3 regions of the Shewanella sp. SM95 genome follow, and region 1 is predicted to be linked to each of the others. Evidence: predicted binding sites of a transcription regulator. Region 1 holds the regulator's gene; each other region holds the start of a gene.
The links. Region 1 encodes LexA, which represses DNA repair genes until DNA is damaged. Its sites were predicted from a motif close to TACTGTATNNNNATACAGTA; they were not measured.
Positions count from the first base shown of each region.

Region 2: dinB (DNA polymerase IV) is a predicted target of LexA. The motif match lies at 8,293-8,312, and genes of this name have one in related genera.
Region 3: L5M29_RS22140 (S24 family peptidase) is a predicted target of LexA. The motif match lies at 2,495-2,514, and genes of this name have one in related genera.

Region 1 is NZ_JAKKSE010000014.1:85,359-96,441, reverse strand. Features, by position in the region: gene ctaD (cytochrome c oxidase subunit I) at 1-1,162, opposite strand, end outside; gene coxB (cytochrome c oxidase subunit II) at 1,172-2,704, opposite strand; gene L5M29_RS15345 (cell division inhibitor SulA) at 3,108-3,620, opposite strand; gene lexA (transcriptional repressor LexA) at 3,617-4,237, opposite strand; gene plsB (glycerol-3-phosphate 1-O-acyltransferase PlsB) at 4,398-6,821, shown strand; gene mtr (tryptophan permease) at 6,821-8,077, shown strand; gene L5M29_RS15325 (VOC family protein) at 8,226-8,999, shown strand; gene L5M29_RS15320 (ribonuclease T2) at 9,076-10,242, opposite strand; gene L5M29_RS15315 (efflux RND transporter permease subunit) at 10,461-11,083, opposite strand, start outside.
Region 2 is NZ_JAKKSE010000010.1:85,406-96,488, forward strand. Features, by position in the region: gene L5M29_RS12560 (leucyl aminopeptidase family protein) at 1-849, opposite strand, end outside; gene L5M29_RS12565 (hypothetical protein) at 841-1,017, shown strand; gene L5M29_RS12570 (aminoacyl-histidine dipeptidase) at 1,069-2,529, shown strand; gene L5M29_RS12575 (cache domain-containing protein) at 2,774-3,328, shown strand; gene L5M29_RS12580 (methyl-accepting chemotaxis protein) at 3,424-5,070, shown strand; gene L5M29_RS12585 (DMT family transporter) at 5,224-6,156, opposite strand; gene L5M29_RS12590 (LysR family transcriptional regulator) at 6,249-7,148, shown strand; gene dinB (DNA polymerase IV) at 7,193-8,269, opposite strand; gene bfr (bacterioferritin) at 8,472-8,939, opposite strand; gene bfr (bacterioferritin) at 8,949-9,422, opposite strand; gene nqrM ((Na+)-NQR maturation NqrM) at 9,676-9,900, opposite strand; gene L5M29_RS12615 (FAD:protein FMN transferase) at 9,916-10,962, opposite strand; gene nqrF (NADH:ubiquinone reductase (Na(+)-transporting) subunit F) at 11,061-11,083, opposite strand, start outside.
Region 3 is NZ_JAKKSE010000033.1:22,928-34,010, reverse strand. Features, by position in the region: gene L5M29_RS22155 (DUF6088 family protein) at 1-34, opposite strand, end outside; partial or broken gene L5M29_RS23765 (resolvase) at 247-438, opposite strand; gene L5M29_RS22150 (hypothetical protein) at 606-1,712, opposite strand; gene L5M29_RS22145 (hypothetical protein) at 1,953-2,312, shown strand; gene L5M29_RS22140 (S24 family peptidase) at 2,518-3,252, shown strand; gene L5M29_RS22135 (Y-family DNA polymerase) at 3,249-4,499, shown strand; gene L5M29_RS22130 (DNA cytosine methyltransferase) at 4,706-5,620, shown strand; gene L5M29_RS22125 (hypothetical protein) at 6,144-7,490, opposite strand; gene L5M29_RS22120 (hypothetical protein) at 7,573-8,229, opposite strand; gene L5M29_RS22115 (hypothetical protein) at 8,246-8,449, opposite strand; gene L5M29_RS22110 (hypothetical protein) at 8,629-8,853, opposite strand; gene L5M29_RS22105 (GIY-YIG nuclease family protein) at 8,926-9,777, opposite strand; gene L5M29_RS22100 (DNA replication terminus site-binding protein) at 10,133-11,008, shown strand.

The DNA of each region.
Region 1 (11,083 bases):
AAGTATCGTGGTACTGGAAGTCGGCGGGTGTAATGGCGAGCATTAATCCCGAAAAACCGCCAATAGTGAAGAGTATGATAAAGGCTACAGCAAACAGCATGGGCGTTTCGAAACTGAGTGAGCCGCGCCACATAGTGGCAACCCAGTTAAACACTTTCACTCCAGTTGGCACTGCAATCAACATAGTGCAATACATGAAGAACAGCTCGGCAAACACAGGCATACCTGTGGTGAACATATGGTGCGCCCACACGAGGAACGACAGAATTGCAATACTAGCCGTAGCATAAACCATGGATGCATAGCCAAATAAGGGTTTACGACTGAAGGCTGGGACTATGGCAGAGATGATGCCAAAGGACGGCAAGATCATGATGTAGACTTCAGGGTGGCCGAAGAACCAGAAAATATGCTGGAACATCACAGGATCGCCGCCGCCAGCCGCATCGAAGAAACTCGTGCCGAAAAACTTATCTGTCAGCACCATAGTCACTGCGCCAGCGAGTACGGGCATAACCGCGATCAGTAGGAATGCCGTGATAAGCCAAGTCCACACAAACAATGGTAACTTCATCCATGTCATGCCTGGCGCGCGTAAATTCACTATGGTCACAATCACGTTGATTGCGCCCATGATCGAACTTATCCCCATGATGTGAATAGAAAATACAAAGAGCGCCGTGCTATCTGGACTATAAGTTGTTGATAGTGGTGCGTAGAAGGTCCAACCAAAGTTAGGTCCGCCACCTTCCATAAATAGCGAACTGAGAAGGATAGTGAAGGCGAAGGGGAGTATCCAAAAACTCCAGTTATTCATCCGTGGCAGCGCCATATCGGGCGCCCCTATCATCATAGGGATCAGCCAGTTAGCGAGCCCTGTAAAGGCTGGCATTACCGCACCGAATACCATGATCAGCCCATGAACAGTTGTCATTTGGTTGAAAAAGTTGGGCTCGACCAATTGTAATCCAGGTTGAAAGAGTTCAGCGCGGATCACCATGGCCATAGCGCCACCGGTTAAGAACATAATGAAGCTGAACCATAAATACAAAGTACCTATGTCTTTATGGTTGGTGGTTAGCAGCCAGCGCATGATGCCCTTTGGCGCACCATGATGATGGTCATCATGGGCTGCGGTTTGATCTTGAGTCGTAGTGCTCATCATTATCCCCTACTGTCCATGACTTGCGATATCAGCAGGTTGCACTGTATCGCCGGTATTGTTATCCCAAGCATTGCGTTCATAGGTAATGACTGCTGCAAGTTGCTGTGGGCTAAGCTGTTTGCCAAATGCCTGCATAGCCGTGCCCGTTTTGCCGTGCATCACAATATCGATGTGATTGGCGACTGGTCCAATGGCGATAGCACTACCCACTAGCGCGGGGAAGGCGGGTGGTATTCCTGCACCTGTCACTTGATGGCAGGCAGCACAGAAGGTCGCGTAGACAGTTTCACCTTCGGCCATGAGGGCGTCATGGCTGAGTGTGGGGAGGCTTGCGGGATCGATTGCAGCTGAGACGTCTGCAGGTGCGGGTGTCGGAGTTGTACTGCTTGGTACCGCGGCGGATGTTTGTGCAGAATTGCCGTTCATGTACTCGTTGACGTCTTTGGCTTGCACTGCATCGCCAGTATTATTGCCCCAAGCATTCCGCTCGTAGGTAGTCACTGCCGCGATTTCTTGTGCGGTCAATTGCTTACTAAACGCTTGCATGGCAGTACCCGTTTTACCGTTGAGCACAATTTCAAGGTGACCGCTGAGTGGTCCCGTTGCAATCGGGCTACCTTTAAGGGGCGGAAATACGCCTTGCAACCCTTCACCATTGGGCTGGTGGCAGGCTGCGCAGTGCCCGAGGTAAACTTGTTCACCTTGAGTCATCAACTCTTCTTTACTTAGGGTTTGTGATAAAGCGGCTTGAGCGGCTTCAGCCGCAGCACCTGCGGCTTGTTTCTGCTCTGTTACCCAAGCCTCAAACTCGGCTTCAGGTAACGCTTGTACTACGATAGGCATAAAACCATGGTCTTTACCGCAGAGCTCGGCGCATTGACCACGGTAAATGCCGGGTTTGTCGATGCGAGTCCAAGCCTCATTGATAAATCCAGGGTTGGCATCTTTCTTAATTGCAAAGGCGGGTACCCACCAAGAATGGATGACATCCTCTGAAGTCATCAGAAAGCGGATTTTGCGGTTTATCGGTAGAACGAGCGGTTTATCGACTTCCAATAGATAGTTTTCACCCTTGGTTTCGGTGCCTTCAATTTGTGCTCTGGGTGTTGTCAGTATGCTATAAAAATCAATATCTTGATCGAAATAGCTGTAATGCCATTTCCATTGGGACCCCGTGACTTTTACGGTGAGATCGGCGTTGCTGGGATCTTCCATTGCGATTAAAGTTTTTGTCGCTGGAATCGCCATTAAGATCAAAATGATAAATGGCAGAATCGTCCAAGCGATTTCAACTTTAGTGCTTTCGTGAAAGTGGGACGCGACAGCGCCTTTGGATTTTCTGTGGTTGATCATGGCGTAAATCATGACGCCAAAGACCACTAGGCCTATTGCGCAGCAGATATACAAGATGGTCATGTGCAAGTGATAAACCTTGCCACTGATCTCGGTCACGCCAGGGGTCATGTTGAACCGCATGTCCGCGGCGGTCAACGGTGGTGCGAAAAGCACCACGAGTAAACAATACAACAATTGCTTCACAAGACTTCTCCTCTGCCAATTGCGAATAGCAACTACAAAGAAGAGCAACACAGTAAGTCTCAACTCTATGCAAACTCTTCAGTTCCCAAAAAAGCTTTTTTGACTTCAACGTGCGTTGGCGGCTGTTACTTTTAATCAAGTATTGTTACTGCTGGTAATTAGCCACGCTGGCACATACTGCTGAAATAAATCTGTTCTCTATTTTTAGTGGCGCTTCGAGTTCGATAAATACTCGATTCATTGACCACGGAAGGTGATATATCACCACCGACTTAACCAACCATACTTGCTGTTTAAATATTGATCAAGATCACTTATTTATCTAATTATCTGAAAAATTGCCAAAAAAAAGCCTCACATTCATAGGTGAGGCGGCTTTCAAGGTAAAAAATTAAATGAATATTTAATGTACAGCGCTAAAAAAAGATTGCTGACCGAAGAGATTGCCTTGCTCAATGCGTACGTCGGCATGTAAGTGACTGTTTACGTCTTCAAGCACTATACCCATAGCTCGGGCACTTTTAGCCACGATTTGTAGGCGTCGATTATCCCGCGCATCTAATGATTGAGTCCAAGTAATGACTGCACTGGACGTACCACTTGTTAGGGCTTTTTCCATCGCCCACAGGGTTTCGACTTCATCTTTAGCATGTACCAGCAAAACTCTATCCATACGCACACCTGCGCTAGCGAGTGTTTGCTTGTAGCCAATACTTGGAGGGTTGATGAGCACTAACCAACGGCCCTGTTGGCTTAACTGAGCGAGTTGTGCACTCAGATGAATTAATTCTTGGCGACCTTGAGTCTTGGTTGGCATACAGGCGATAGGCGCATGGTGCCAGTCATAGTCGGCATCACGGACTTCATCGAGCCACAAGCCCGGATGGCGGGGGGCATTGCCAAGTAGTTTATTCATAGCCAATCTCCATTACGGATCACACCGACGGCGAGTCCTTCAATTGTTAAACTTTGGAAGCCTAAATCCACTTTAATCGGGGAGTAATCTTCATTTTCGGCATGTAGATAGACTACATTACCTTTTTTTTCGAAACGTTTAACAGTGACATCGTCATCGACTCTAGCGACAACCACTTGACCATTTCTAGCTTGTTCTACTTTATGAACTGCCAGCAAATCACCTTCGAGAATACCGATATTTTTCATGCTGTCGCCCTTTACTCGCAGTAAAAAATCGGCGGCGGGATGAAACATGCTTGGGTCGACTTGGTAGTACTGTTCAACATGTTCTTGGGCGAGGATAGGTTCACCCGCGGCCACTTGGCCGATGAGCGGTAAACCTGTTTCAGTCAAATCTTCGATTTCCGCAGGCAGACGAATGCCTCGAGATGTGCCTGGCATGATCTCAATGCAGCCCTTTTTTGCCAACGCTTTAAGATGTTCTTCAGCCGCATTGGCGCTCTTAAAACCTAAACGGGTTGCGATTTCTGCCCGAGTGGGTGGCATGCCAGTATCGGCAATATTTCGTTTAATTAGCTCTAAAATTTCAGCTTGGCGTGGCGTCAAAGGTCTCATGGTGTTTCCTGTTTTTCTATACAGTTACTGTTAGTATATACAGTATTATTTGCAGCGCAAGTATTAACCACTTTTTAGCTATGTTGGAGAGAATTAGCGAATATTGCCCATAGTCTGGTATTCTATCGGGCTAGTAAACGCACTTAATTGCATAAGAATAATGCCTAAACACGACTCTCTTTGGTTGAAATCATTACGTTGGATCCAAAAACACTTAGTGCACACTATTGTGGTGCCTCAGGATCCCTTTGCCGATCTGAATCTGGATGCTTCCAGACCCCTTGTTTATGTGATGAAAACAGAATCCCTCAGTGACATCGCTGCTTTGAGCGAAATAACGGCTAAGTTAGGCTTACCAAGCCCTTATGAGCCTCTAGTGGCTAATGGTGTGACTGCGCCTCGGGTTGTCTGTCTTCAAGGACGTAAGCCACTGTTTGGCGAACGTGCTGGTAATGAGCCTTTCCTCGAATGCTTTATGCGTTTGTTAGCCGTGCATAAGGAACGTCCTGAATTGGATATTCAACTGGTGCCCGTGAGCTTGTATTGGGGTCGCACGCCAGGGAAAGAAGACGACACTATGAAGGCGGCCGTATTTGAGCGGGAAAACCCGACTTGGTTGCGCAAGTGCTTGATGATTCTGTTCTTAGGTCGACATAACTTCGTGCAGTTTTCGAATGCCGTATCCCTGCGTTACATGGCTGACGAACATGGCACCGACATGGGGATTGCCCATAAGTTAGCACGGGTTGCGCGCGTGCATTTCCGTCGTCAACGTAAGGTAATGACAGGGCCTGTGCTGCCAAACCGCCAAGCACTGTTTCATTCGTTACTCAAATCTGAGTCGCTGCGCAAAGCGATTCAAGAAGAAGCCGCCAGTAAAAAGATTTCTGAGACCCAAGCGCGCGAGACGGCTATTGAGTATCTCGATGAAATCGCTGCCGATTACTCAGACAGTTTAGTGCGTATTGCCGAGCGTTTTTTAACTTGGCTGTGGAACAAGCTTTACAGCGGGATCAACATTAAAGGCGCCGAGCAAGTTCGGCAGTTACACCACGATGGCCACGAGATTGTTTATGTGCCTTGCCATCGCAGCCACATGGATTACCTGCTGTTATCGTATATTTTGTATTATCAAGGCATGGTTCCGCCGCACATTGCTGCCGGCATTAACCTCAATTTCTGGCCCGCGGGACCTATGTTCCGTCGCGGTGGTGCCTTCTTTATCCGCCGTAGTTTTAATGGCAATAAGCTGTACACCGCAGTATTTCGTGAGTATTTAGATCAGCTGTTTGCTAAAGGTTATTCGGTGGAATACTTCTCCGAAGGTGGCCGTTCACGTACTGGCCGTCTGTTGGCGCCGAAAACTGGCATGATCGCCATGACGATGAACAGTGTGCTGCGCGGTATCGAGCGTCCAGTCACGCTAGTGCCTGTGTATTTAGGCTATGACCATGTGATGGAAGTGGCGACGTATCATAAAGAGTTAAGTGGTAAGAAAAAGAAAAAAGAATCTGTGTGGCAGGTGTTTGGTGCGATTCGCAAACTTGGTAATTTCGGCCAAGGTTATGTGAACTTTGGCGAGCCGATTACTCTGCAAAACTTCTTAAATGAGCGCGCGCCAAACTGGCGTACTGAGTTGGCCGATGATCCTGAGCAAAAACCAAGCTGGTTAACGCCAGCGGTAAACGTGCTGGCGAATCGAGTGATGACGAATATTAACGATGCGGCGGCGGCGAGTTCGGTGACCTTGACGAGTTTAGTGTTGTTGGCCACAGATCAAAATGCCTTAGAGCGCAGTCTGCTGGAACGTCAGCTTGATCTGTATCTGACTCTACTCAAAAAAGTGCCTTACACTACTTATACTTCGGTTGCCGAAGGTGATGGTAAGCATTTAGTGCAGCAAGGTTTAGAGCTGAACAAGTTTGTTGTTTGCGCCGATCCTTTAGGTGAAATTGTGTCTATCGAGACGAGTCAGGCAGTGTCTATGACTTACTATCGTAACAATATCATCCACTTATTTATTGTACCGTCATTAATTGCGAGTTGTTTAACGCATAATGAGCAGATCCCGCGTCAGCAAGTTGTGTCAATCGTTGCCGATTTTTATCCACTGCTGAAAGCCGAACTCTTCATGGGCATTAAGGATGTACCTGCCTATGTCAATCAAGTGCTGGATTTCTTCATTGAACAAGGGTTAGTGGTTGAGACTGATACCTTAACTGTCGTGCCTGAACACACTAGCCAACTATTATTGTTAGCCAGTTCAGTGAGCGAAACTCTGCAACGCTATGCCATTATCTTCAATCTGTTAGCGAACAGACCTAAGATGGAGCGCTCAGAACTTGAGTCTGAGAGTCATCTACTTGCCCAGCGTTTAGGCGCTTTGCATGGCATTACTGCGCCAGAGTTCTACGATAAGAAACTTTACGGCACCTTGAGCGTTAAGCTCAAAGAATTGGGATATCTAGCGGATAACCAAGATAAGTCCAATATCAATCGCATACGAGATCAAGCCAATAGCTTATTACGTCCGTCAGTGAAACAAACGATAGTGGCGAGTGTCACCGCGGAGCATACAGTTTAATGGCAAATCATATGAATGCGGCTAAGCATAAGCCCGCAGGTAAGTCCTTGCTCGGCGGCGCCATGATTATTGCTGGCACGACCGTAGGTGCTGGGATGTTTTCTCTGCCCGTGGTCGGTGCAGGTATGTGGTTTGGCTATTCGATTTTAATGTTATTGGGCATTTGGTTTTGCATGTTGATGTCGGGCTTATTGCTACTCGAAACCAATTTGCATTTCGAACCGGGTGCTAGCTTCGATACTTTAAGCAAGCAAACCTTAGGGCAGTTTTGGCGGATAGTGAACGGCGTTTCCATCGCGTTCGTGCTGTATATTTTGACCTATGCCTATATCAGCGGCGGTGGCTCGATTGTGAATCACAGCTTGCAGGGCATGGGAATTGAGTTACCGCAAAGTGTGGCAGGGCTAGTGTTTGCCATAGTATTGGCGAGCATAGTGTTGATCAGCACTAAGGCCGTGGATCGCATTACCACGATTATGCTCGGCGGTATGATCATTACCTTCTTCCTCGCGATCGGCAATTTATTGATCGAAATTGATGTGACTAAGTTGCTCGAACCCGATGGTAATAACAGCTTTTCACCTTATCTGTGGGCGGCGCTGCCCTTTGGTCTCGCCAGTTTTGGTTACCATGGTAACGTTCCCAGCTTAGTGAAGTATTACGGCAAAGATTCCTCCACCATTATCAAGGCGATTTTCGTCGGCACCTTTATCGCACTGGTGATTTATGCCTGTTGGTTAGCGGCAACTATGGGCAATATTCCCCGCAGCCAGTTTATCGACATTATTGCCCAAGGCGGCAATATGGGTGTGTTGGTGGGCGCTTTGTCTGAGGTGATGGCGAGTAGCTGGTTAAACAGTATGTTGACCTTGTTTGCCAACTTGGCTGTGGCTTCATCTTTCTTAGGGGTGACCTTAGGTTTGTTCGATTATCTCGCCGATTTGTTTGGTTTTGATGATTCACGCTCTGGCCGAATGAAAACCGCGTTAGTGACCTTTGTGCCGCCAACGATTTTAGGATTACTGTTTCCCGATGGCTTCTTGGTGGCGATTGGCTTTGCGGCATTAGCGGCAACTGTATGGGCGGTAATTGTCCCGGCGCTGATGGCCTATAAATCGCGGCAGTTGTTCCCCGATAGCACAGGTTTTAGAGTGATAGGCGGTACACCGCTGATTATTCTTGTGGTGTTATTTGGCATAGTCACGGGTGCATGTCATCTGCTCGCGATGGCAAATTTACTGCCGCAATATTCCTAATTTGTTGTGATGATTTAAGCCCTCCATGTGAGGGCTTTTTTGTCTTTAGCGGTTGAGTTTTGTCTTACAGATCTTTTTAACCTGAATACTGGACAGAAATACAAACTCAGGCTTAACTCGAATGATTGTTAAAACAAAGGAGCCGATAATGAAAATGACTCAGTACGCACAAGGACATGCATGTTGGGTTGAACTTGCAAGCCATGATTGGCAGGGAACAACAGCATTTTACCAAGCGTTATTTGGTTGGAACTCGGTTGAAATGCCGATCCCTGAAGGTCACTTTTCGCTATTTAATTTAGCGGGAGATGACTTAGGCGCCATGTATCAAATCCCTGAGTCAGAAGCACATATCCCCAGCCACTGGCGTATCTACTTTGCCGTCGATGATATCGATGCCAGCATTGCAGAGATTCAAGCGGCGGGCGGCCAAGTGCACATGGGGCCGCATATTGTGGGTGATGCGGGCGTGATGGCGCAGGTGAGCGATCCTGAAGGCGCACGCTTTGCTTTATGGCAAGCGAAGAACCACATAGGTGCTCGCCGTCAGGGTGAACTCAATACCCTTTGCTGGGTTGAGCTGGCTTGCAAAGAGCCGCGTACTGAAGAAGCCTTTTACTGCAAAATCTTCCCTTGGACCAACATGCCGAGTGACATGCCTGACATTGAATACTCAGAATGGCAGCTTAATGGTCAATCCATCGGCGGCATGATGACGATAATGCCCGAATGGGGCGATATTTCTCCCCATTGGCTGCTTTATTTTGCAGTAGCCGATTGCGATGCATTTGCAGAAAAAGCCCAAGCGTTAGGCGCGCAAGTGTGCATACCGCCTAGTGATATCCCTGATGTGGGACGATTTTCTGTCATTGCTGACGCCCAAGGCGCTACCTTTGCGGTGATCAAGCTTAATCAGATGTGACTGGCATATTAAGTGCTGTCATTAAGGTTAAAAACGGCGACGCTAAATCGCCGTTTTTATTTGTCTAACTATTTGTTTAATTAGCGTTATCAATCATGATTGTTTCAGGGCAGGAGCCTTTTGAGGCCTTATTGGCTTTGGCGAGTAGGCTAGGTAAGGAGTCAGAAGTTTTAATGACTTCGGGCAAGTTAATGCGGATTTCACTCAGTAATCCCTTGCCACATTCAAGACTCATTTTAGTGTGAGCGCCTTGACCGAAGCTGCTATCAAAACTTTGGTTTAACTCACTTTTACTGACACTCTTACCTATGTTGTCATGAATAAATTTTTGTACCCATGCCGAGGCATTGACCGCTTGGGTCAGCTGGGTTGCCAATAAAAAGTACTCGTTAGGGTCTTGGCTACGGCAAGTGCCGTGTTTCCACCATTCGTGGCGTTCTAAACAGGTGCCATATTGGGCGCTTGGCATGACTTCTTCTAAATTTTTGCGCACCGATGGATTCAGTTCAAACTCTGGATAAGTACAGAAATCATTCGGTTGCAGTTTGACTGTGCTGCAATAGCCATATCGCGTGCCGCATTGTTGTTTATTCGGCCACAGTCCGTGCAGGCTGAAGTGTTGCCATTGGCTCGATTCTGGCGTTTGGCTGAGGGCGCGACATTCGGCTTTACGGCGGCCATAGAGTTCACAAAAGGTGCTTTGCCAGCTTAATGCCAGCACGTTGGCGTCAAATTCACCGCCGATTCGGCATTGATTTCCTTGGCGTTTCTCTGGGGTACCATGCTCTTTAAGGCTATCTCGGCTTTTTGCTTTGATGTCCGATGCCGTGGTGGTTTGCGCCGGTTCCGCCGCCGTTGCAGGTGTTGATAAATTACTGTCAGCAACATTAGATAGATATTGACCACAATCGCCGCTGATCCAACGCATGGGAGACTTCACCGCATTGGTGCGCACTCTTAGCCAATCAGGTTTAGCACTATTGCCGAGGATTTCAAGTACAGGGTAGCGCTCACCAATATTGCTCTGCCATTGGTCTGGATTCGTCTGCTTATTTTTCGATTGAAATAGCTCACAGCGTTTGTCGGCAACGAATTCACCGGTTGCGGGTGCGGCAAAGGCGGGTGCTGTAATGATGAGCGCAGCGCATAAACCGAATGCGGCAAGTAATGCGCGTGATGGGGTTTTAAGGGAAAGTGCTTGCGGCCATATCCGGCTGATGGTTAAACAAAATGACTTGGTCATGTGATGGAATCCTTCCTGCGGCAGTGAATTGAGTCAATTCTGTGTGGCACTGAGTCAATGGTACACATAAGCGCTATAAACTTAGAGGCTTATTTTACCCAGAGTGGTATATGGCACTGTTGTAAAATTAGATTTTTAATCTGATTGAATGAGAAAATCCCCTCAAACTTTAATGGTTTGAGGGGATTTTTATCGGTGTTCTAGCGCCGTACACTCAATTACGCCGCGTCTTTCTTTAATTTACGCGAGTAAATCAGTAGATAAAGTGCGGGTAGTACAAACAGTGACAGTAATGGGGCCGTAACCATGCCGCCGACCATAGGTGCGGCAATTTTCTGCATCACATCGTTACCCGATCCTGCACCCCACATAATGGGGAGTAGACCGAAGAAGATGGTCGCTACTGTCATGGCCTTGGGGCGGATCCGCATAACGGCACCTTCCATTAACGCTTCTTTTAAGTCGCTGACGCTGTGGTAATTATCTTTCTCTTGTCTGTGCTTGATGGCGTTATTGAGATACACCAGCATTACTACCCCAAACTCGGCGGCTACACCCGCTAAGGCAATCATACCGACGGCGACTGCCACTGAGATGTTGTAATCCAGTAGGTATAACAGCCAAGTGCTGCCGACCAACGCGAAGGGGAGGCTGAGCATGATAATACTGGCCTGAATGGTGGAGCCAAAGGTCATCATCAGCAGGATGAAGATGACGGCTAATGCCATAGGGATCACTTGCTTAAGTTTTGCATCTACCCGCTGCATATATTCGTACTGCCCTGCAAAAGTGTAGCTGTAGCGCGGGGGCACCTTGAGTTCGGCATTTAAAGCTTTCTTGG
Region 2 (11,083 bases), on a different contig from region 1:
ATCACGGCTCATGCCCGCCATAGAACCACCGACTTTCAGATCGGCGCCGCCGGTATCGTAAATCACGCCCTTACCCGCAAACAGGAAAGTGCGAGTCACTTCACCCTCTGGCAGATATTCTAATTTCACCACCCGAGGTTGATGACGACCGACGGCAAAAGAGGAACGCGCTACTGCACTGAGCAGCGGATAGTCACGCTCTAAAATATCTCTGTCTTCTACCACTGCGGTTTTGATCACGCTGCCCGCTAAGGATTGCAGACAATAGTCCGCAAAGGCTTTAGCCGACATGCGCTCAGGTTCAGTACCACACAAATCCCGCGCTAATACGCGGCCCGCTTCTAAGGCATTGAGCAAATTGCTGTTATGGGTTGATGAAGATAATAACCCTATGGCCTCAAATGCAGGCGTTAAGCCCGTCGCTTCACGCAGCTCTAAGGTTTGCCACAGTTCTTGACCGCAAGCTAATGCTGCGACTTCAGAGGCAAAACTAAAACGTGAGTCCTTCGATGGCACTACATATAACAATGGACGTTTTGCGCCTGCGTCTTTTGCAATGGCAATCGCCGCCCTTGCAGCATTGGCATAGACTCGCACGTCCACATACTCGTCATTCACTTGGGTGACAGGGGCAATGATCAAACGCCCTCCCGCAAGGCCTGGGGCAAACAGTAATGTCGGGCTCTTACCCACGCGCTTATCCACGTGGGCACCGTGCTGAGCCAATAAACCTATCTCATCAAAACCGATAGAATCCAGATCGGGCGTCACCACCACAACCGCATCCCAGCCTTCACCATCAAAAATGGCATTTTCTGCTTTTACATCAACGAAGTTAACTTGAAACATGACCCATCCTTTTTCATTATTGTGCCTGCATTATTCCCGCTCTATCGCTTAATTACCAATCTAAAAGTGCTACCGACACTCCCAGAAAAAATCGAACTGGAAACTTTGGCTGCCAGCTCACCAAAAGCCTGTGACACTGAGATTATTTGGCTGCACAGAATGTGGTAGAATGGCCGCAAATTTGCCCTATACCCACAAGACCTTATGAGGGAAACTCAAGTGACAGCCTTAAGTCAGTTATACCCGCAGCCATTATGGCAATGGTTCGAACAAATTTGCGCGATTCCCCATCCATCTAAGCATGAGCAAGCCTTAAGCCAGCACATTCAAGCGTGGGCTAAAAGCAAACAACTTGCCGTCGTTGAGGATGCCGTTGGCAACTTGATCATCCGTAAACCTGCGACGCCGGGTATGGAAGATCGTAAAATCGTGGTTATTCAAGCCCATATCGATATGGTGCCACAAAAAAATGCCGATAAAGTGCATGATTTTACTAAAGATCCTATCGAAGCTTATGTCGATGGCGATTGGGTTAAAGCCAAGGGTACAACCTTAGGTTCAGATAACGGTATTGGCATGGCATCGGCTTTAGCCATTTTAGGCTCTGATGATATCAAGCACGGCCCATTAGAAGTGCTGCTGACGATAGATGAAGAAGCGGGCATGACAGGCGCCTTCGGTTTACAGGCTGGCATGTTAGACGCAGACATTCTGATCAATACCGACTCAGAGCAAGAAGGTGAAATCTACATGGGCTGCGCCGGTGGCGTTGATGCTCAAATCACCCTGCCTATGGTGTGGCAAGCCTCTGAGCAAAGTTACTCAGCCTTTAGCCTGCACTTATCTGGCTTAAAAGGGGGTCACTCTGGGGTGAACATTCACTTAGGTCGTGGCAATGCCAACAAGTTATTGGCGCGTTTCCTCTTTGAAAACGCAGATGATTTAGCGTTAGAGCTGACCCAATTTAGCGGCGGTTCACTACGTAATGCGATTCCACGGGAAGCCAACATCAGCTTTATGTTGCCAGAAGAAAACGTCAGCGCCTTAAACGAAAAAGTCGCTGAGTTTGAAGCGCTTATCCGCACCGAACTCGCCATTGCCGATCCCGATATGCGTTTAGTGTTAAACACTATCCCAACACCAAAACGTGTGATGAGCGAAAACAGCCAAAATACCCTGATCGATTTGCTGCATGTGTGTCCGAACGGCGTGATCCGCATGAGTGATGAAGTCGAAGGTGTGACTGAAACCTCGCTCAACGTTGGCGTTATCAGCACTAACGATGAAGAAGTCACTATCCTATGCCTTATCCGCTCGCTGATCGATTCTGGCCGTACTCAAGTCGAAGGCATGTTAACTGCGCTGACCAACTTAGCCGGAGCCGATATCGATTTAAGCGGTGCTTACCCAGGCTGGAAGCCAGATAACAGCTCACCTGTAATGGCAATAGTGCGCGAAACCTATCAAAACATTTACCACAAAGAGCCAATAATCATGGTGATCCATGCGGGTCTCGAGTGTGGTCTATTCAAGAAACCTTATCCAGAAATGGATATGGTCTCGATTGGCCCCACGATTCGGTATCCACACGGCCCAGACGAGATGGTGAACATCACCACAGTCGGCCAATATTGGACATTATTATTAGCCGTACTCGAGCGCATTCCAGTCAAGGCTTAATGTTCTAACCTTACCCTAGCTCACTCAATTCAAGGCCACATCTGCTCAAGTCAGATGTGGCCTTATTTTTTACCGCGGATTCTATTTGTGTAGAAATGCCATCGATAAAATTTTTATGAAAGAACTGAATAACTTGAATTTTCTACTATAGTTGTTCTGTCTGACCCTAACGTATTTTTGCTTATCGCGCTTTTAGAGATAACCGCTTTCCCCTTCAATACTGTGACCTTAAGGAATAGAGATCATGAAATTTGGTAAAATCTTGTCAGCCGCCGCACTACTGCTCAGCAGTAACCTCAGTTTCGCCGAAGAAGTCCCCAAAGCCGTTATAGACCTAGCCGATTCACTGATGCCATTAGGCAGAGAAGTGGTACTGGTGAATGCTGTTAAAGCGCAAAATGCCCAAGGCAAAAGCTTAGATTCAATCAAAACATTAGATGAAAAATGGATTGCCACCGCAGGTATTGATGACTTTATGTCATCCCTGATGAACAACGAAGCGGCTAAGTTTCTCACGACCTTCGAAGCCAGCAAACCTTACTACCAAGAAATTTTCCTCATGGACAATCAAGGCGCGAACGTCGCCATGATCAGTAAAACTTCAGATTATTGGCAGGGTGATGAGGATAAATGGCAAAAATCCTTCGCCAATGGCAAAGGCGATAAACACATAGGTCCGGTCAAATTTGACGAGAGCTCCCAAGCCTATCTAGTACAAATTTCTATTCCAGTGATAGATGGCGATGCTGCAATTGGTGCTATCACGATTGGGATCAACCTAGATCAATTTGGACTCTAATTACCAGAGAACGCCAGTGATGGGCTGCATCCTCTTACCACAGAGGTTATTGCGGCTCTCACCTTTTCAGTGCATCAATCAAGGAGGGCGTGACTATGGAATGGTATAAAGATCTATCCGTTAATCAGAAACTGACTTATCCAAGTCTGCTACTCGCTGGCGTAGTCATCTTCGCCTCTTCAACTGGCATTTTAGGACTCAAAGCCTTAAATCACAGCGCGAATACACTCGCGCTTGAATACTTACCTAGCCAATCTGAGCTACTACAGGCCGATAAAGAGCTTTATCAAGCTCAGGTGGCCGAGCGCAGCCTGATGTTTGTTAACGTGGGCACAGACTCTTACAACGACCTTTTAAAGCAGCACACTAATAGTATCTCTCTGGTTAAAGAACATATTGATAAGTTTGCCGATGTGACCACAAGTCCCCTCGCTAAAGATAAGCTCAATGAATTAAATCACAGTTTCGATACTTGGCGAGCGACAACCACAGAAATTAGTAATCAACGCACCCAAAATGGCCGTAACGGTAGAACGACGGCGATCGATCTTAGTTTCGGTCAAGCAGCAACGCAATTCGAGCAACTACACCAGAACATTAATCATTTAATCAATGATTTAAATAGTAATACTACCGCAGCGATAGCCCAAGTAGATGATGATGCCAATCATGGACAACAGATGCAGTTAATTGCCTTAGCTATCAGTCTCTTGATCTGCATACTCTTTATCGTTGCACTGCCTAAACTCATCAGCAAACCGCTGGCAGTTTTACTCGCAAAAATCCACGACATTACCGATGGTGATGGCGATTTGACCGAACGAGTCCACTTAACCTCTAAGGACGAGCTTGGTGATCTCGCCAAGGCATTCAATCATTTTCTCGATAACTTACACGGTATTATCTCGCAATTTAAACAGTCTACATCAGAGCTCAACACCGCTGCCGAAGGTCTAGCCAAAACCAGCGCATCAGCAAAACATACCTTGATGGATCAACAAGCTGCAACCCACAGAATCGCCGATGCTAGCGATCATATTGCCGCATCAGTGCAAGAAGTATCAGTCAGTGCCAGTCATGCCGCCGATGCCGCTAAACAAGCCGACGTATTTACCGCCGACGGTCAGGCAAGAGTGAAAAAAACCATCAATGTGATTCGTGAACTTGCGGGAGATGTAGGCACGGCAGAAATGCAGATCAATAAACTTGAACAGGAAGGCCAACATATCGGCCGCGTGCTTGAGGTGATTCAAGCCATTGCCGAACAGACGAATCTATTAGCCCTTAACGCCGCAATTGAAGCGGCGCGCGCGGGCGAACAAGGACGCGGGTTTGCAGTGGTTGCCGATGAAGTGCGCTCCCTTGCCTCTAAGACTCACCAATCCACCGAAGAAATTAAATTGATGATCGCCAATGTCCAAAATGGCACTCAAAGCGCTGTGGCGGCGATTAATATCGGTAATGAAAAGGCTATCTCAAGCGTAGAAGCCGCCAGTAATGCCGGTGAAGCCTTAGCGCATATTGCAGAAATGGTGAGCCAAATTAGTGAGATGAACAATCAAATCGCCCTCGCAGCCAAAGCGCAAACCACTATGGCCAATGAGAGCCATCAAAATATTCAACACATTGCCGAACAGTCGGAGGAGAGTCTACGAACCACTGATGAAATCTACGCAGCAAGCGTACAACTCTCGTCAATGGCGAGTAATCTCACTGCGCTGGTCAGCCGCTTTAAACTGTAATTTGTTGAGAGTGAAAGCTTTTATATAAGTTACCTTTTGTAAATCAGTGATGTTTGAAAGGTCCCCTCAAACGAATAAGGGAGCATAAACCTGTCGCAGTGATTATCTGAATTCAGGTGCTCCCTTATATTTAAACAGCAAAGCTAGCACAGATTAGCAGCGCTTAACCACTAAGCCTCTTGCCGCGCGTAAGTTGACTAACATAGGTAACATCAACGCAAGGATCACTATCAGCATCCCTACCAATTGAATTTCCGTCACAGCCTGCCCCATGGCTAACGCCGTTAATGCTGCAAAAACGGGCACGAGATTAAAAAAAATCGATGCCTTAGCGGGGCCAAGCGCCTTAACACCGTTAATCCAAAACAGATAACCGAGCACAGTGGCGAACAAACCTATGTAGAGCACGCTAGAAAAAGCCGTTGCCGACAGTTCCATCAACTCCAGCCAAGGGTGAAACTCACCTCGGCCAAGCCCAACCACGGATATAGACACACTGGCAGCTATCATACTCAGCAAGGTAAATGGCAATACAGGCAACCAATGGCCGACCCGTTGCGAACAAATGGTATAACCACTCCACGCCAACATGCCGGCGGCAATCATCACATCACCTTGGTTAAAACTAAAATTGAGCAACTGCTGCACACTGCCGTTAGTGATCACTAACAGTACGCCCGCCAAACCGCCCACTAAGCTGAACACTTGTTGTCTGCTGAGCCATTCACGCTGTAATAGCGCGTTGACGATTGAAGTCACCAGCGGACTGAGCGCCATAATCAAGGCGCCATTGGCGGCAGAGGTGTGCTGCAGGCCATTAAATAACGCCAAATTTAAGCCGCCAACACCAATCACGCCTACTAGCGCTATGACAGCGTATTGCGCCAAACTCAATTTAGGCCAAGCCTGACGAGTAAAAACGATATATAACGCTAGAGTCACAGCCGCAATGGTAAAACGCCAGAATACGAGAGATTCCCCTGACATCTCCTCCAGCACTCGCTTAGCAATCGGAAACACACTGCCCCAGCTAAAAACGCAAATCAGTAGACAAACGAATGTCATGTAAGGTGTATGGGATTTCATATCGTCCTCTAGGGAGGTAATTGGGATTGAGCTTAGTTTATAAGTTTCATATATTATTAAAACTAACAAGATTGAGAGTTTAAATTCCAAATATGAAACTTAATTATTCCTTAGACGATATGCGCTTATTTTGGGTGGTGGCACAGCAAGGGAGTTTTAAGCTCGCGGCGCAGCATTTAGGCATTCCACCTTCAACCTTAAGCCGTCGAATCAATCTGTTAGAACAATCCTTAGGTCTGCGTTTACTGCACAGAGACGCCCATAGAGTCAATCTGACCGCCACAGGTCAGCGGTATCTCGAACGCTGCGGCCCGCTATTTATCGAGTTAAACCAGGTATCTGGTGAGTTGCATGCGGATAAACATCAAGCGGTTGGCAAATTGCGGATCTCGGCGCCCATCAATACAACCTATCGCTGGCTGGGTGAATCACTCAACGCCTTCCAACGGCATTATCCCAATATTGATATCGATTTAAGTCTGTCGAACATGAATATCGATGTCAGTGAAAACGCCATCGATATCGCCTTTCGAGTGGGCGAACCTAAAGATCCCGATTGGATTGCAAGGCCACTTACCACGATTAGCTTTGTACTTTGCACCAGCACATCGGCAACCCAGTGGCATGCGCTGCAATCCATTGAAGAGCTGGAACAGCATCCGGTTATCATCGCCAAGCCCACAAAAACGTGGCGTTTACAGCACAATCGCACAGGGCAAAATGTCGAGTTTGAACCAAGGGGGAATATCAAATTAGCCGTCGATGATATGGCGATTGCCTGTCAGGCCGTGGTGGCGGGGCTTGGGATTGGACTCATACCCATCAGCATGGCGAGTGAACAGATACGAAGTGGCAAACTCATTCAAATACTGCCCGAGTGGCAAGGTATTCCGCGCACCGCCTACTTAATGTATCGCGATCGAGACAACCTGCCCTTACGGGTCAGACTGTTAATTGATTTTATGTTGGCGAATCCACCCGAGGCTTATTGAGCCAATGCAGGCATGAGTCTGCGGCTTATCGACTCAATAAACGGCTAGAGTGCTAAATCCAGCTGAGTCTGGCCGTTTAAGCTTGTGGCGACGACAAGAGTAGAATCAGTAAGGCCAACTGAAATACCCAATAGACGAATGCCGCGGCCTTCTTGCCTTTCCATAGCCTGTGCGAGTAGCTCATAGAACATTACAATCGAGACTTCATCGCTGCGGTGCTCAATTGTAGTCTGCTTGAAATCGTTAAACTTAAGTTTGACCACCTGTTTATGTATTTTGCGTTCCTTAGCACTGCGACTTAAACGCAAGGACAGTTCTTGGATCAAACTCGGCATCACCTGCTGGCACTGCTCTAAACTATAAATATCCTTCGCTAATGTGGTTTCAACACCCACTGATTTGCGCTCTCTGTCGGCAGAAATACCCCGTTCATCTATGCCTTGGGAACGCTCAATCAACACACCACCAAACTTACCGAATCGCGCTAAGAGCTCAGGTTTAGAATAAGCTTGCACATCGCCACAGGTATTGAGCCCGAGCGAAGAGAGCTTTTCGGCGGTGACTTTACCAACACCGGGAATTTTACGCAGCGATAAGGTCTTAACAAACTCAGAAAGCGTCTCTGGCGTAATGACATATTGGCCGTTTGGCTTGTTCAGATCCGAGGCGACCTTAGCTAAAAATTTTACTGGCGCGATACCCGCCGATGCGGTTAAACCCGTTTCGGTTAAGATATCGCGACGAATCGCTTGGGCAATCAAGGTCGCAGAGCCCTTATATTGTTGGCACTCACTCACATCCAAATAAGCTTCATCTAAGGAAAGCGGCTCAATTAATTGGGTATAGCGAGAAAATATTTCACGAATTTGTAGCGACACTTCTTTGTAAACCTGCATCCGGCCTGGTACTAAAATCAGCTCAGGGCACAACTTAAAGGCATAAGCCGTCGCCATTGCTGAACGTACACCGAATTTACGTGCCTCGTAACTGCAAGTACTGATAACACCGCGACGGTCGCTACTGCCCCCCACAGCTAAAGGTTTGCCTCGGTACTCAGGAAAGTCGCGCATTTCCACTGCAGCAAAATAGCAGTCCATATCGATATGAATAATTTTTCGCACGTTGAATTCCTCCAACGCCAAAATACTGTATATAAAAACAGTAATCAAGTATTCCTGATAGATTTGGGCCAATAAGATGTGGCCTAGCGCTGGAAAAGAGAACAAGACAAGTGTGAGGAACAACAGACATGCTTAATAACTGAGTTTCCTAGGCCATTACACTCAGTGGCCTAGGCATTTACTCAACCTAACAATCTAAGGCTCACATCTTAGTTTGCAGGTAGTTTTGCAATCCAACACGGTCAATAAGCCCAAGTTGTTTTTCGAGCCAATACATATGGTCAGACTCTGTATCGTCGAGTAATACTTCAAGGATTTCACGTGTCTGGTAATCTTGCTTCTGCTCACACAGTGCAATCACTTTGCGCAAATCGTCCGCGACCTTGTATTCATAGGCGAGATCATTACGTAGCATTTCTTCTACATCTTTACCTATGTTCAATGCCTCACGGGCGGCAACATTGGGTGTACCTTCGAGGAATAAAATGCGCTGCACTAATTTGGCTGCATGGGCTTTCTCATCATCTGACTCATGGGCGATACGCTCATAGAGTTCTTTCAGGCCCCAATCTTCGTACATATGGGCATGGACAAAATACTGATCCATTGCCGAGAGTTCTCCCGTTAGGAGTCGATTTAACGCATCGATAACGCCTTTATCGCCTTTCATATCTTGCTCCTATTGGTCGCTAATTTGCGATTGTAGATAATTTTGAATACCGGTTAGCGTAATGAGCTCTTGCTGCGACTCGAGCCAATCTAAGTGCTCTTCTTCGTCTTCGAGAATATCTTCCAGCAGATCGCGGCTCACATAGTCCTGTTCGGCTTCACACAAGCTGATCGCATCACGCAGCAATGTAAGCTGCTCTTGCACCATGGCCAGATCGCAGTCGAGCATCTCTTGGCTATGTTCACCAATGCGAAGTTTTTCGAGTTGTTGCAGATTAGGTAGACCTTCCAAAAACAGCACTCGCTCGATGAGCTTATCGGCGTGCTTCATATCTTGGATGGATTTTTTGTATTCGACGTGGTTTAACTTCTCTAAGCCCCAATGTTTAAACATGCGGGCATGGAGGAAATATTGATTGATTGCGGTCAACTCACAGGTAAGCACCCGATTCAGTTGCCCAACCACTTTAGGATGACCTTTCATAAGTTACTATCCTTGGTAAGCGTGAAAAGATTGATCTAAATCAAGCTTCTAGCCTAGTACAATTTATCGACCAACTCAAATTATCTTTATATTTCACTCACTTAATGATGAAAAGCATTCTCATTCCTGCTTAGATTAACTTGCTATCCCACTCTAATCCCAAGGATAAATCTCAAATGATTAACCCGTGTAAGAAAATACAAGGCAAAAAAATAGCCCCCTAAATCGGAGGCTATGATCGAATCAAGACTATTTAGATAATGCGGTCTTTCGTTAACTTCTCACGACGCGCTTCTTCAGCGGCCATACGACGTTTACGTTTGTCACAAGGGTCATCACAATCACACGCTTTTTCAATCCCTAGAACACCTAAACCGCCACAACTTCCTTCAACGGCTTTGCGCTTGATGAGATAACCAATCGACATGAGCAAAAAGAAGACTAACAAGATCACAAATGCCGCGATAAAAGAGGTCATGGTTTACTCCAAAAACTAAATAAGGAAAGGCTTGAAGGCGTCGCTGTAATAAACCTTAAATCCGTCGCCTTGCTTTTCGATTAGCATTATCGCCAAGTGTTCCTTCTTGGCAAGCTCCAATGATGCTTCTGTGCCCAAAACCATCATGGCCGTCGCAAAACCGTCGGCCGTCATACAATTTTGATGCAATACAGTCACGGATGCTAACTTATGATTTATCGGCAAACCAGTACGCGGATCGATTATATGCGTAAAACGTTGGCCGTCTTCTTCATAATAATTACGATAATCACCAGAGGTCGCCATCGCCATAGTACCAGGTGCGATAACCTGTTGTACGGCTTCAGAGCCATCATTGGTCGGTTGCTCTATAGCAACACGCCAAGAGCTTCCATCACCTTTGGCACCTTTGATACTCAGTTCGCCACCGATTTCAACTAAATACCCTGTCGCGTGGTATTTATCAAGAATGGAAGCGATCTTATCAACCCCAAATCCCTTCGCGATTGATGATAAATCTACATATAAATGGGTATTGTGCTTACTTAGACGGTTGCCTTCAATGGAAAGTTCACTAATCCCTGTTTTGGCTTTAGCCGCATCAATATCAGCCTGTGTCGGAACTTTCGTCGGACGCTTATCAGGTCCAAAACCCCACAGATTAACTAAAGGACCTAAGGTAATATCAAGTGCCTTATCCGTCACTTGATATAAACGTATTCCCTCTTGCACCACTTTTATGGTATCCGGTGAGACTTCAACACTTTGCTCCAATGGCAATTGGTTGAAACGGGATAATTCTGAATTAGGCCGATACGTCGACATCTGGTCATTGACTAGCTCAAGGGCTAAATCAATCTCCGCTTGAAGTAACTGCGCCGTCGGCATCTGCTCATTCGGGACGACTTTAATGTGATAAGTCGTGCCCATAGTGCTGCCGGCCAACGAAATGACTTCGTTTTGCTTAGAACAGGCTGAAACAAAAAAGGCCAGTCCCACGAGGACTAGCCAGTTAAATGAATACTTTAACGCTGAGTTATTGATCTTTAAGGTCTGAAACATAGTGACCTACTACTCTTATTTGGGCCCTTAAATGCAAAAGTTGCAGATGAAAGGTTAACCTCAACATCTGCAACTTTTCTATCTAGGACTAATGAACATTAGCCGCCGAAGTCATCCAACA
Region 3 (11,083 bases), on a different contig from region 1:
TTATCTTTTGAAAGATACTGTCAACAGCAGCCATTTAAACCTCCTTACTCTACAATAGCGCGAGTATAGCTTAACGTGAGGATAATAGGAATAAATGCGGCATTGCATCAAGATTTAATGCTGCAGCAGGATTTAATTAAGCTAATGATTGATAAGTTTTAATTTATATTAAATTGGTACCCACCTATATGCCTCTGCCATTCTCACCTAGTCTGCAATGCAACAGCGTTCATCCATGAAAATGAATTATTCCGACCCAAACTCGCTCAACTTGGCTACTTTAGCAATGGTAGAACGACTGCATTTAAGCAGACTCTGCACCTGTGGCGAGCTTTTCCCTTCATCGAGTAGTAACCGAATATTTTGCCTTAATCCATGGTCAGGCTGACGCCCAAGATACTTGCCTAAGGTTTTGGCCTTTTCGGTGCCTTGCGTTTGTCCATCTATCTATTAGATAACAATCTCACTTTCTGAGGATATTCATTACTAATGGTAATGCTAAAATCGAATTTTAGAGCCTAAGCACTAAATGATTTATGTCCAGAAGTAAGCCACAAGGAGTATGAAAGTTATTCCTCTCCAACACGAACATCCTTCGAAATATCTTATTTTTTCTCGGTCTGACTGCCCGCCACACGGTTGGCAGCTAGAGCTTGGGATAATATCTCCCGTTCACGCTCTGATTGAGATAGATCTAATTTCACCTGATTCAGTTGTTTTTCGACGCTAATAAGCTCAGCTTGGAGGCTTCCGAGTTGGTTTGCTTGCTGACGATAACTATTGAGATCTGTATTAAGTCTTTGCGTATCACGCTCAAATGCCAACTTTTCTGCATTAACCTCGGCTAGTTTTGCTCGAGAGTCTGCTAATTCATTGCGCACCGATACTAAGGTTGCCGTTAAATTTTCCGCAGTCTTACCTAGCTTGGCTTCTGTAGCCTTTAATTCTGTTCGGTCCTGCGTCAATCGCTCAAGGTTCGCTGTGGTGTATGAGATCTGGTCTTGCTGCTTTGATAGTGTGGCCTGCAGAGTTGCAATGGTGGCCTTCGCTTGCTCTAACTCTCGCTGTTCTAGTTCACGCTTCGCAACATCGATGCTGAGTAATTTAATTTGCTCTCGAGATGCCCTTAATTCGGTCTCTGCTTGTGCAACGCGCCCATTCGCTGCGTCTACTAATGCTTCTGCTTTTAATACTTCGGCTTTTGCGTGATTTCTTGCGTCATCAATGGCCTTTTCGCTGGTGGCCTTTAACTCTCGCAGTTGTTGCTCTATCAGGCTTACAGCAGATTGGGCCTTTTCGACCTTGGCTGCGGTGCTGGTTTCAATCTCCGCAACTTGAGCCGCCGTAGTATTCAAGACGCTTTCTAACTTATCTTCACTGTCACTTAACAGCGATAGCGTTTCATCAAGGTTTCGCGTCAACTGGGCAACTTGCTCGGTCAGCGATTCGTTACGACGGTCAATCATGAGCAACAGTTCTTGAGACAGCAACTTAGCTACGGCAAGGCTTCCAACCTCTTCCGCGATAGCATTTTTTCTATGCTCAAGATTATTTTTGTACTCAATCAAGAACCCTTGGATCGACGATGTTCTGCCCTGCAGATGAACGCTCAAGTTACGTGTCGTTGGCTCGACACCGTTTTTAAGCATTTCATTCGCGAGCTTAGTCACTTCCTCAAGAGTTGCCTTCGGTTTCACTGCCAATTGTTCCATTTGCTTGCCTCAAACATCTTCAAAGTTAATGACTTACATCGATAAATCCCAGTGTAGCCAGTTATTCAACACTCTGCAATGGAAACGATGTTTTTACGGAAACATCGTTTCCCGTTTCCCGTGGTGATTTGCGTCATTCATGTCTTGTATGGTGCTGATATAGAAGGGTAAATCCTGAAATTTGCCAGAATCGGCCGCCGTAATAGAATGTTCCTACATCAACTGAATGGGACAGAAAAAATGACCGAACTAGCAACTACGCCAACTGCACCGCGCAACCATGCAGAGGTCGCTATGTACCACTACTATCTGACCAATGCCGTGTTGACGACGAGCCCCAACGAGCAAGTCATTGGTGATGTGTTGGGGATGGGGGAAGATGACTTTGTGATGGAGCTGTTTGCGCTGTCTGAAGCGTTTTGGCTAAAAGGTGAAGATCTCTATGCCGAGGGTAAAGCGTTCTCAGGGCTTGCGGTATTCGACGTTGTGGCTGAGCTGGCTGAGTTCTTCTGGGGGTATGTAGAGCATACTGGAGAAATGCCTGACCTTGATGCGTTCAAGCTGGATATTGACCGAGTGTTTGAGACTTACACGCGATAAATCACCTGTCTAATACTCTTCAAAACAGTGAGGCCTACAACCCCGATGGTAGTAGGCCCAACTTCCAAGCAGTAGTTTCTAACCCTGTAATGGAGTGCTTATCTTTTTAATATTTGTTCCCTCCATGTATTCTTTACGCAAAAAATCATCTTCGGGATTTTCGATGTTTCAATAATTAGCTATACTGTATTAATGTACAGTATTTGTGATTTGTCCTATGAACGTCATCATTAGTTTGGCATCGGCAGGCATACACGGCTTTGAGAGTCCAGCCGCTGGATACCAAGAGAAGGCGCTAAGCCTCAATAATCTTATTGTCTCACACCCATCAGCAACGGTATTTGCAGAGGTTACCGACGACGCTATGACGGGTCTTGGGCTATTTACCGGAGATCTACTTGTCGTTGATAAGTCATTGACTGCGACGCGGGGAGATGTCGTTTTGGCGCTGGTGCACGGCGAAACCGTTTGTCGGCAGCTAGACGATGACCATGACCATCATCAACTTCATGCCAATACCAATGCTCATTATTCCGAAATATCAGTCACAGACGGGATAGAGATTCAGGGCGTGGCCATTTGTGCAGTGCGCTTTCATCGACGCAAGCGCGATCCTCTAGTGTTGAAAAGCCTCGATGACCTTCTGGTTGAATCGACGTTTGTGGGTCGTGCAAGAGGGGAGTCTATGACGGGGGTGGGCATCCACTCCGGTGACATCCTGATAGTGTCACGTCAACTAACTCCAAGTTCCGGCGATGTCATCATAGCCATGTATAACGAGGAATTTGTTTGTAAAGTCTTAGATCTATCCAATAGCAGGTTGTTATCGGCTAATGACGATTTTGAGCCGGTATCAATTAGGCTTGATGACCGCTTCTGGTGCGAAGGGGTCGTGCCAGCATCCATTAGATTATTGAAACAACCGAGTTTATTGGTATGAGCAGCATAATAGCGTTATGCGATGGGAATAAGTTTTACAGCTCATGCGAACAGATTTTTAACCCGCAGTATCGTGGTAAGCCTCTAATTGTGGTCTCGAACAATGACGGCATGACAGTGACGTTAAGCCCTGAAGCGGCTGCGTTGGGGCTTAAAAAATTCACGCCTTACTTTCAAGTTGCTGAGTTCTGTAGGGCGAATGGCGTGGTTGTTTGCTCGAGCAATTACGCCTTGTATTCAGAAATCAGCTCTCAGTTTATGAAAGTCGCATCGAGAGAGTGTTTTTCGTATTTTCCCTATTCGATAGACGAGATTTTTGCTGAATTTGGGAATGATGACACACCACAGAACCTCTCAATATTAGGCCGCAAGCTCAGGCACGATGTCTGGCGCGAGGTCCGATTGCCTATTGGTGTCGGGCTAGGGGATACCTTAACGCTGGCGAAAGCCGCAAATCATGCAGCGAAGCGCTTAGGCTATCGCGGTGTTTGCGTGATTAAAGCGCACAATCGTGAAGCCATTTTAGGTGCAATGTTGACTACCGAGGTGTGGGGTGTAGGAAAAAGAATTGGCCAGAGGCTAAATTCGATGGGGATTCATACTGCGCTGCAGTTGGCCCAAATGAAGACTAAGACCGCGAGGAAAATGTTTGGCGTTAACATCGAAAGAACAATTTTCGAATTGAATGGGACAAAGGCGTTTAACTGGGACGATATGCCCGTTAATAAGCGACAGATATTCTCCACACGCTCAGTTGGCCAGCGAATAACGACGATAGCGGGGTTAAAAGAGGCGTTGTCATTCCATGCGTGTGAAGCGGCTCGAAAGCTAAGGGGTCAAAAATCGGTAGCACGTTGCTTGGTATTTTTTGCTCAAACATCCGCGTATGACAAGCATGGTGTTAGTGGTTTCAGTCGGACAATTCATTTACCAGCTCCCACCAGTGACAGCATGATTATCAGTCAGCAAATTACCTCTGCGGTTGAGTCATTTTATGCCGCAGTGCCGTACTATCGCGTTGGGGTAGGGCTATTAGATATAGAACCAGGCTTGCAGCTCGATATGTTCAACGACAACCTGGGAAAACCAGCGTTGATGTCAGTCATGGACAGATTAAACGAGCAAATGGGCAAAGGTGCCGTGTTCGTCGCTGCCAATGGCATTGAGAAAAAATGGCAGATGCGGCGAGCGTTCTTGAGTCCATCTTATCTAACAAATTGGAATGAAATTCCAACCATTCACTGTTAGCAACGTAGTAAAATTTGCCTCATTTAAAGCTTGTGTGATGATTACTCTCAACGAATTTAGGAGAGCATCATGCGGTTAAAATCAGATTTAGAGTTGCAAATTGAGTCTTTGGCCAAAGATTATCGAAAAAAAGATAAACGGCTATCCTGGGAGACTTGTAAGAAGAGAGCGAAAGAAGCACTCCGTAGATTTAACCGGGTGAAGCCATGCGGGGAATAGACCTATTTGCTGGAGCTGGGGGGAATACAACCGGCGGAAAGATGGCTGGACTACGCATGTTGTGGGCGGCTAATCACAACCCGTTAGTAGTTAAATATCATGAGCTAAATCATCCAGAGGTCGCACATAAGTGTCAAGATCTGCATCAAGCAGACTGGTCGTTAGTACCAGAACACGATATTTTGCTTGCTTCCCCTTGTTGTCAGGGACACAGTCGAGCAGCGGGAAAGAAGAAATCCAGCAAGAAGGCAGATTTGAGTCGGTCAACTGCTTGGGCCGTTGTGAGTTGCCTAGAGGTGCATAGGACCCCAATAGCTGTGATTGAAAATGTGGCAGATTTCCTGAGTTGGGAGCTTTTTGGTGCGTGGGAATATGCGATGCGGTCATTGGGATATTCTCTATCGTTTAACCATGTAAACGCAAGCCGCTTGGGAGTGCCACAGAATCGCGAGCGTCTATTTATCGTAGCCACTAGAACAACGAAACCGATCGTTCTAGAACTGCCAGAAAAAGGGCCAATAGCAGCTAGAAGTTTTATAGACATGGACATGCATGCGTACAAGTGGGACCATATTTCTAATCGTGTGTTAGCAACACAGAAAAGAGTCACTAATGGACGGAAACAGTTTGGTGAGGTGTTTCTTGATGCTGCTTATGGAAGCGCTAGGTCTGGACGTTCGATTGACAACCCCATAGGCACTATTACCACGATCAACAAGCATAGTCTTGTCATTGGCGATTTAATTCGGCCATTGAGTCTTAGAGAGCTAGCAGCAGCACAAACCTTTGATGAATGTTATCAGTGGCCGGCATCTGCTACGGCAACAAAAATGATGATTGGCAACGCTGTTCCGCCGGTCATGGCAAAAGAAGTTATAAGCGCTGTTTTAAAAGCTGCGTAATTAGCTGGGCAGATAAAGTAACAGATAGATTTTGAGTTTTCATTGAAAATCTACTGGAAATAGAGCGACTAAAGTGCTGTGGTATCATTCCACCAAATTTAAATGCTTGTAGTAAGGATCACCTATGAAAAGTATAAAAGTTATGATCTTAAACATCCTATTACTAGGAGTGGCGATAATCTTGTCAACAGTATTTGACCAACACCAAGCGGCACTATGGTTTGTATTTGCAAGTTTAATTATGGCAACACTCAACATCGGTAAACGAACATAGTTCAACGCGAAATAATTCAGATAAATCTTTTGAGGTGTTCATGTACAAGGCAGTATTTTTAGGTCTTTATATCGTGGCTTCAATCCTGTGCGGGTTTACCTTCCACGACTTAATAGGATGCGAAAATGCGTTGTTGGGCTCAATTGTTGGGTTTGCCTTAGGCAGTGTAGCTTTCTTCTTTGCGTTTAAGCCTGCTTCAGAATTGATATTTTCAAGTGGCCGGCAATAGAATTAGATGTTAGTTCAGTATTACTCTTCGAAGGAATATCTCGAAGTGAATTCTGACATGATAGCAATGTTGTTCGTAGGGTTTACTGCAACTGCCGCACAGGTACTCACTGCTTCTCGATAAAGTTTTGCGCCAACACGCCTAACGCCTTCGTAGTTAAACAATAGATCTGGAATACGGTCTGCAATTGATGAACCCCGCGGCACCATCAGTAAGCTAGGCAGTTTGCTGTAAGGGCAAATCAACATATAACGGTAACTTGGGTCGGCATGTGCATTGTCAGGGATAATTTCGAAAGCGCTTGCATTACCACCGTTTGTATATTCGTTGTAGAAATCTTCGAGCGCTTTTGGTTTGTTGGCCATCAAGACGTAAGGTCCATTGATTGTTTGAAGTAGGTATTCAAGCTCTATCCCAATGCCAAGGATTCGCTTTAGCTGAAATAAGGAGGCTGGTGGCAATGTTGCAGCGCTTCCGAGATACCAATTAAGTTCTTTTAGAGTAATGCTGCATAGCTTGGCAATATCAACCATCTTGCCTGGCCAATTTGCGAGAAGCATTTTTATCAGTTCTGCAGTGTTATCGCTGTGTTCATATTCGTCATCATCGCTCAGTTCGATATAGTCAGCGTTCGTGCCGCTCATTAACCACATGAAGTTGTCAATTGAATCTCTCTTGAAATAGCGAGGCCCGGATTCTGGTAGCGACTTTTCCCACGACGACAACCAATCCCCAGTTTGCCAATCGAGTTCGGTGTCATTTAGTGGTGCGCTCAAGGGCTGTATTGGTTGCTGCAGCCATTGCATAATTTTCAATGCCTCTTTACCGCTGTGGTAACTTGGTGCGATTCTTACATCTTTCAGATGATCATCTTTCGCAAAACGGCATAAGGTATCAAAAGGTGTTTCTTGCGGTTGGGGCGGAGCCGAACTCGCTGTCATGGAGATATATTGCGCACTTTCTTGCGCAGACCTTAGTGAGCCTGGGTGTGATCTATCATTAGGCGCAGTAACTTGCAGTTCTACGCCAAGTGGTTGCAGTGCTTCGGCAAGTAACGGGCAAGCTGCATGTAGATACTTGTTTACGCGCACAATATCAGGCAAGCCCCTTAACCCTTTGGCGTGCTCCCAAGCATTGGCCAAAAATCCTTTAATTGCAATTGGCGCGTCAATTGGTGCAAATGTCATCCAGCGAATGGGTAGGCCTGCGACTGTGAGACCGTAAAGTAAAATAGGGCTTAGTTGGTAACGCTTGGCGTCACTGACCGTCATTGGGTCAAGGAGTTTAACGATACCGTGCTTGGGATGAGCAAAAAGGTATTTCGCCGTTGCTACATAGAGATGATGAATACGCGGTTCTTTTTGCATCGAATAAAACTCCAGATTGAATTGGTTTCACTCTACGTGCGATCCGGTAATAGCTGCTCATAGATAATGATTATCAACGTGCTTAAATGTTAATGTTTGAAAGTTGTCGCCAGAAATATACCCCAGATAACACTACTACAAAGAGTAACATTACCAATAAGCACAGTGCCATGATAGAGCTGAGCAAATTCAAAAGAGTGGTGTAACTGAGTGGCAGGGCTCCAATCACAAAACACAGGCAGTACAGAGCAATATAGCTGTTATTCAGATCAAACTTGCTTGGAACGGCATTAGCCACGACTGAAGAAGTGAAATACATCCAGATTCCAAACCGCAACGGTTCATCAACGGCGAAATTATAAAGTGCAGACCAGTCAATGGTGGCTGGCGCCTGGAATAACCAATTAAGTATGCACACAACAGCAAATCCGCCGAAAAGCGGGGCTATTCCGACGAATAAACGTAACACAGGGCTAATTAATGATGGTCGGTACTGGTACTGCACGAAGCCAAGTGTGCCGTCAGGCTGTGGTGAGAAAAAGGATATTTTGGTAATAGTAAACCGAACCAGAATTGCAGTAAGAGCATGACTGAGTTCATGGACAATTACACCCGGGGCAGCATAAAGACGAAACAACAAACCACGCCCAATGGTGGAAAATACCCTGTCGCGCAATAGTGACAGTAGCGTTAGGGCTATCCCTAAACTGAATACTGCTAGCCAGCCTTCATTTGCCATAAGTGGTTATTTAAGGTTAATAAATACTATCAGATATTTCCATTTCCCTAATGCTGTATGCATGGGCGATGTCGGCGCGTTCAACGGCGTTTTTCGCATCGGCCTCAAGGCGCTCAACCATCAGTTCTAATGTTTCCATTTGCTTGGCACGGCGTAAGCGCAATACATAGGTTTTCACTGTGTCACTAGCACTATTGAAGTTGAACATCTCACGTAACATTGTTTAGTCCCGAGCAAAAGATTTCCAAATGTAATTCTGGGGAAGACATTAACACCAAATGATAATTCCCAATATAACCGATGCCAAAATAATTCAATTTAGACCATCATGCAAACTAGGGGGAAGGAATAAGCAAGAGCACGGAGTACACCTGATAATTCCGTTAAACTCTGACGCGCTTATTCTGGCGTTTCCTTGGATATAACTTGTTTAACTCGCTTCACCGTCGAGGTGCGATTGAGTGTTAATCTGGCGATTTTCTCTTGAGTGAGATTGCCTGCCTCCAACAGATCAATCACATATTGATACTGCTTGCGCCATTCCTCGCCACCGACTTTGATGGTTCCCTTGGGGCGCCCAAAACTGCTGCCGCTTTGAATCGTCTGGCGAATCCCTTTACGCACAGCATCTAATCGCTTGGGTTCGTAACGCCAACGCCCTGTGGCAATAAAGCGCTCGTCCTTATCGAAGGGGGCTTAGTCATTGGCTACGCGTGTGAATGCGGCCTTAAGCTGCTTCAATGCTGACGCATCGAGGCTCAGATATTCTTGATGCTTTCCTATCTCTCTCTTTGATAGCCGGTATCGATACAATACATACTGCTCCAGATAACCGCCGTAAGGGATTAACCGCAATACTTTGGTGGAGATGTCCTGGTTAAAGTGGGCTTTCATCTCTGACATGACTTCAGCTAACCTTACGTTCACTTCACGACGTGTCCGGCCCACCTTATAAATGACTTCACCACTGTCTAGGGTTAACTCAAATAAATAGGTGGTAGCCATCATCAGCTGCTGTTGGCGCCAAGCCTCAATCTCAAAGTGTGCTCGATGTAGTTCGTTGTTAGCCACTAACTGCGATTTTCTATGTATCCGGGCTGTGAGTTGGCGGCGAAACCAGTTGCTGAATTTACTCAGCGATAGTTGGCCGGTGATGATTAACGCGGCATCGGTCAGTCGATATTTACCCGTGTAACTGTCGGTCTCAATAAGATTGTGCTTTAACAGATCACGAACATGCTTAGGTTCATACCAAAATACTTCCCCAGGATGGGCTTCGGCGTAATTCTGTAAGACATTAACAAGGAAATCAGGCGCGCAAAGGTGAAAGTGATCCCAGCCTGGTATTTGTGGCAGCTGTTGCAGTGACTCATGGCAGGTTTCGCCGTCATGTCGAAAGTGATGAATATTGACTAGCCCCTTTGCGGCGATCAACGGCACGGCACAAAAGGGGCAGGAGAGGTCGGTTTTACCACTATTTACCACATCGATAGCGATTAACTCTCCGTCTGTGGCTTTTCCGAGTGTTAAAAAGGCATTGGAAGTCATACTTAATTGACCCTGTTAAATGTCGAATAAATGTAGCTCAAATAAGTATGGGGAAGAACGTAAGTTATATCAACCGGTCAGGTCATCAGGTCATCAGGGCGGCTAGGGTATTCTAATCTCAATTCAATGGCTAAAGTCGATTATTTGCAAAATCTGCCATAATCTTGTCGTCACTAAGATTATCTAAATTTCTCTTCCACTTTCTCAAATATGGCCATCGCCACTTTATTGAGCACTATTAATTATCTATCCAGATACTCAAGAGGTAGGGGTGTACACCTATCTTTGTTAGCCCACATCATTGCATGATGGTCTAAATGAGGTTACAGTAAGACAACAACAAAAATACTTTAAGGTGATAGCTTTGTGTATCATATCGGATAGCTATGAAGTGATCCAATCCTCATTGCGGGAGCTCAATCACCTGCTTGATTCGAATACCCCTATCCGTGCCAGCGTGACACCTGTACCGCCCGTCATAAAATCGGCTGAGAAAGTGCGCGAGCCGGTGACGGTGATTTCGGTACGCGAAACACTGGGTCTTGCAGCAGTAACGAAAGCCAAACTCGCTTACGGTGATTTACACATTCATCCTGATTACTCGCAGCGCTCAGCTCGTAGAACGCCTGGGGTGCTTTGGTACTCCACATCGCCGTTAGTCACTCACAAAGTTATGGATGTCATTGCCCGGATTAACTTGGCTAAAGCGGCCATCGAGAAGGAAATCACCACCAAGTACAGCGCCCGTGCAGACAGATTTGAGAAACTACGAGAGGTTTGCCCTGGTGTCATGGCGTTACATCTCTATCGCCAAATCCGATGCTTTGACGAACCCATGACCTCGGCGCGGCTCAGCTGGTTATGCAAGGATGTGGTGTCGAAGGTCGATAAAGACAAATTGCTACAGCAACTGAACGCGGATATTAAGCGCCTTGGCGATGAATGCCCAAGTCAGCTATTGCTGTTAAAGCAGAACATCTTGAACACCCCCGAAGCGATGATTCGGGCGCGTCGGGATATTCAGCCGCAGCCCGTGGCCAATCTCATGATTAACGGGAAGGTGAAAACGGTTACCGCTACGATGCCGCTTATTGTATTGCAAAGTGAGCCGTTAGAGATCAAGCCACTCACTACGTTTGACGCTTCAGTTAAGCGCGGTACTCGTGCCGATAAGCAAGCAGCTACGCCACTGGGCTCCTTTAATGGCTCCAGCTATGAAGCAAGGAATTAAAGACCGCAAACGGAGAGTAATTAGGTCAATTTTTGCGTAATTCCCATGACGTAATACAGTGCGTAAAGCAATGTA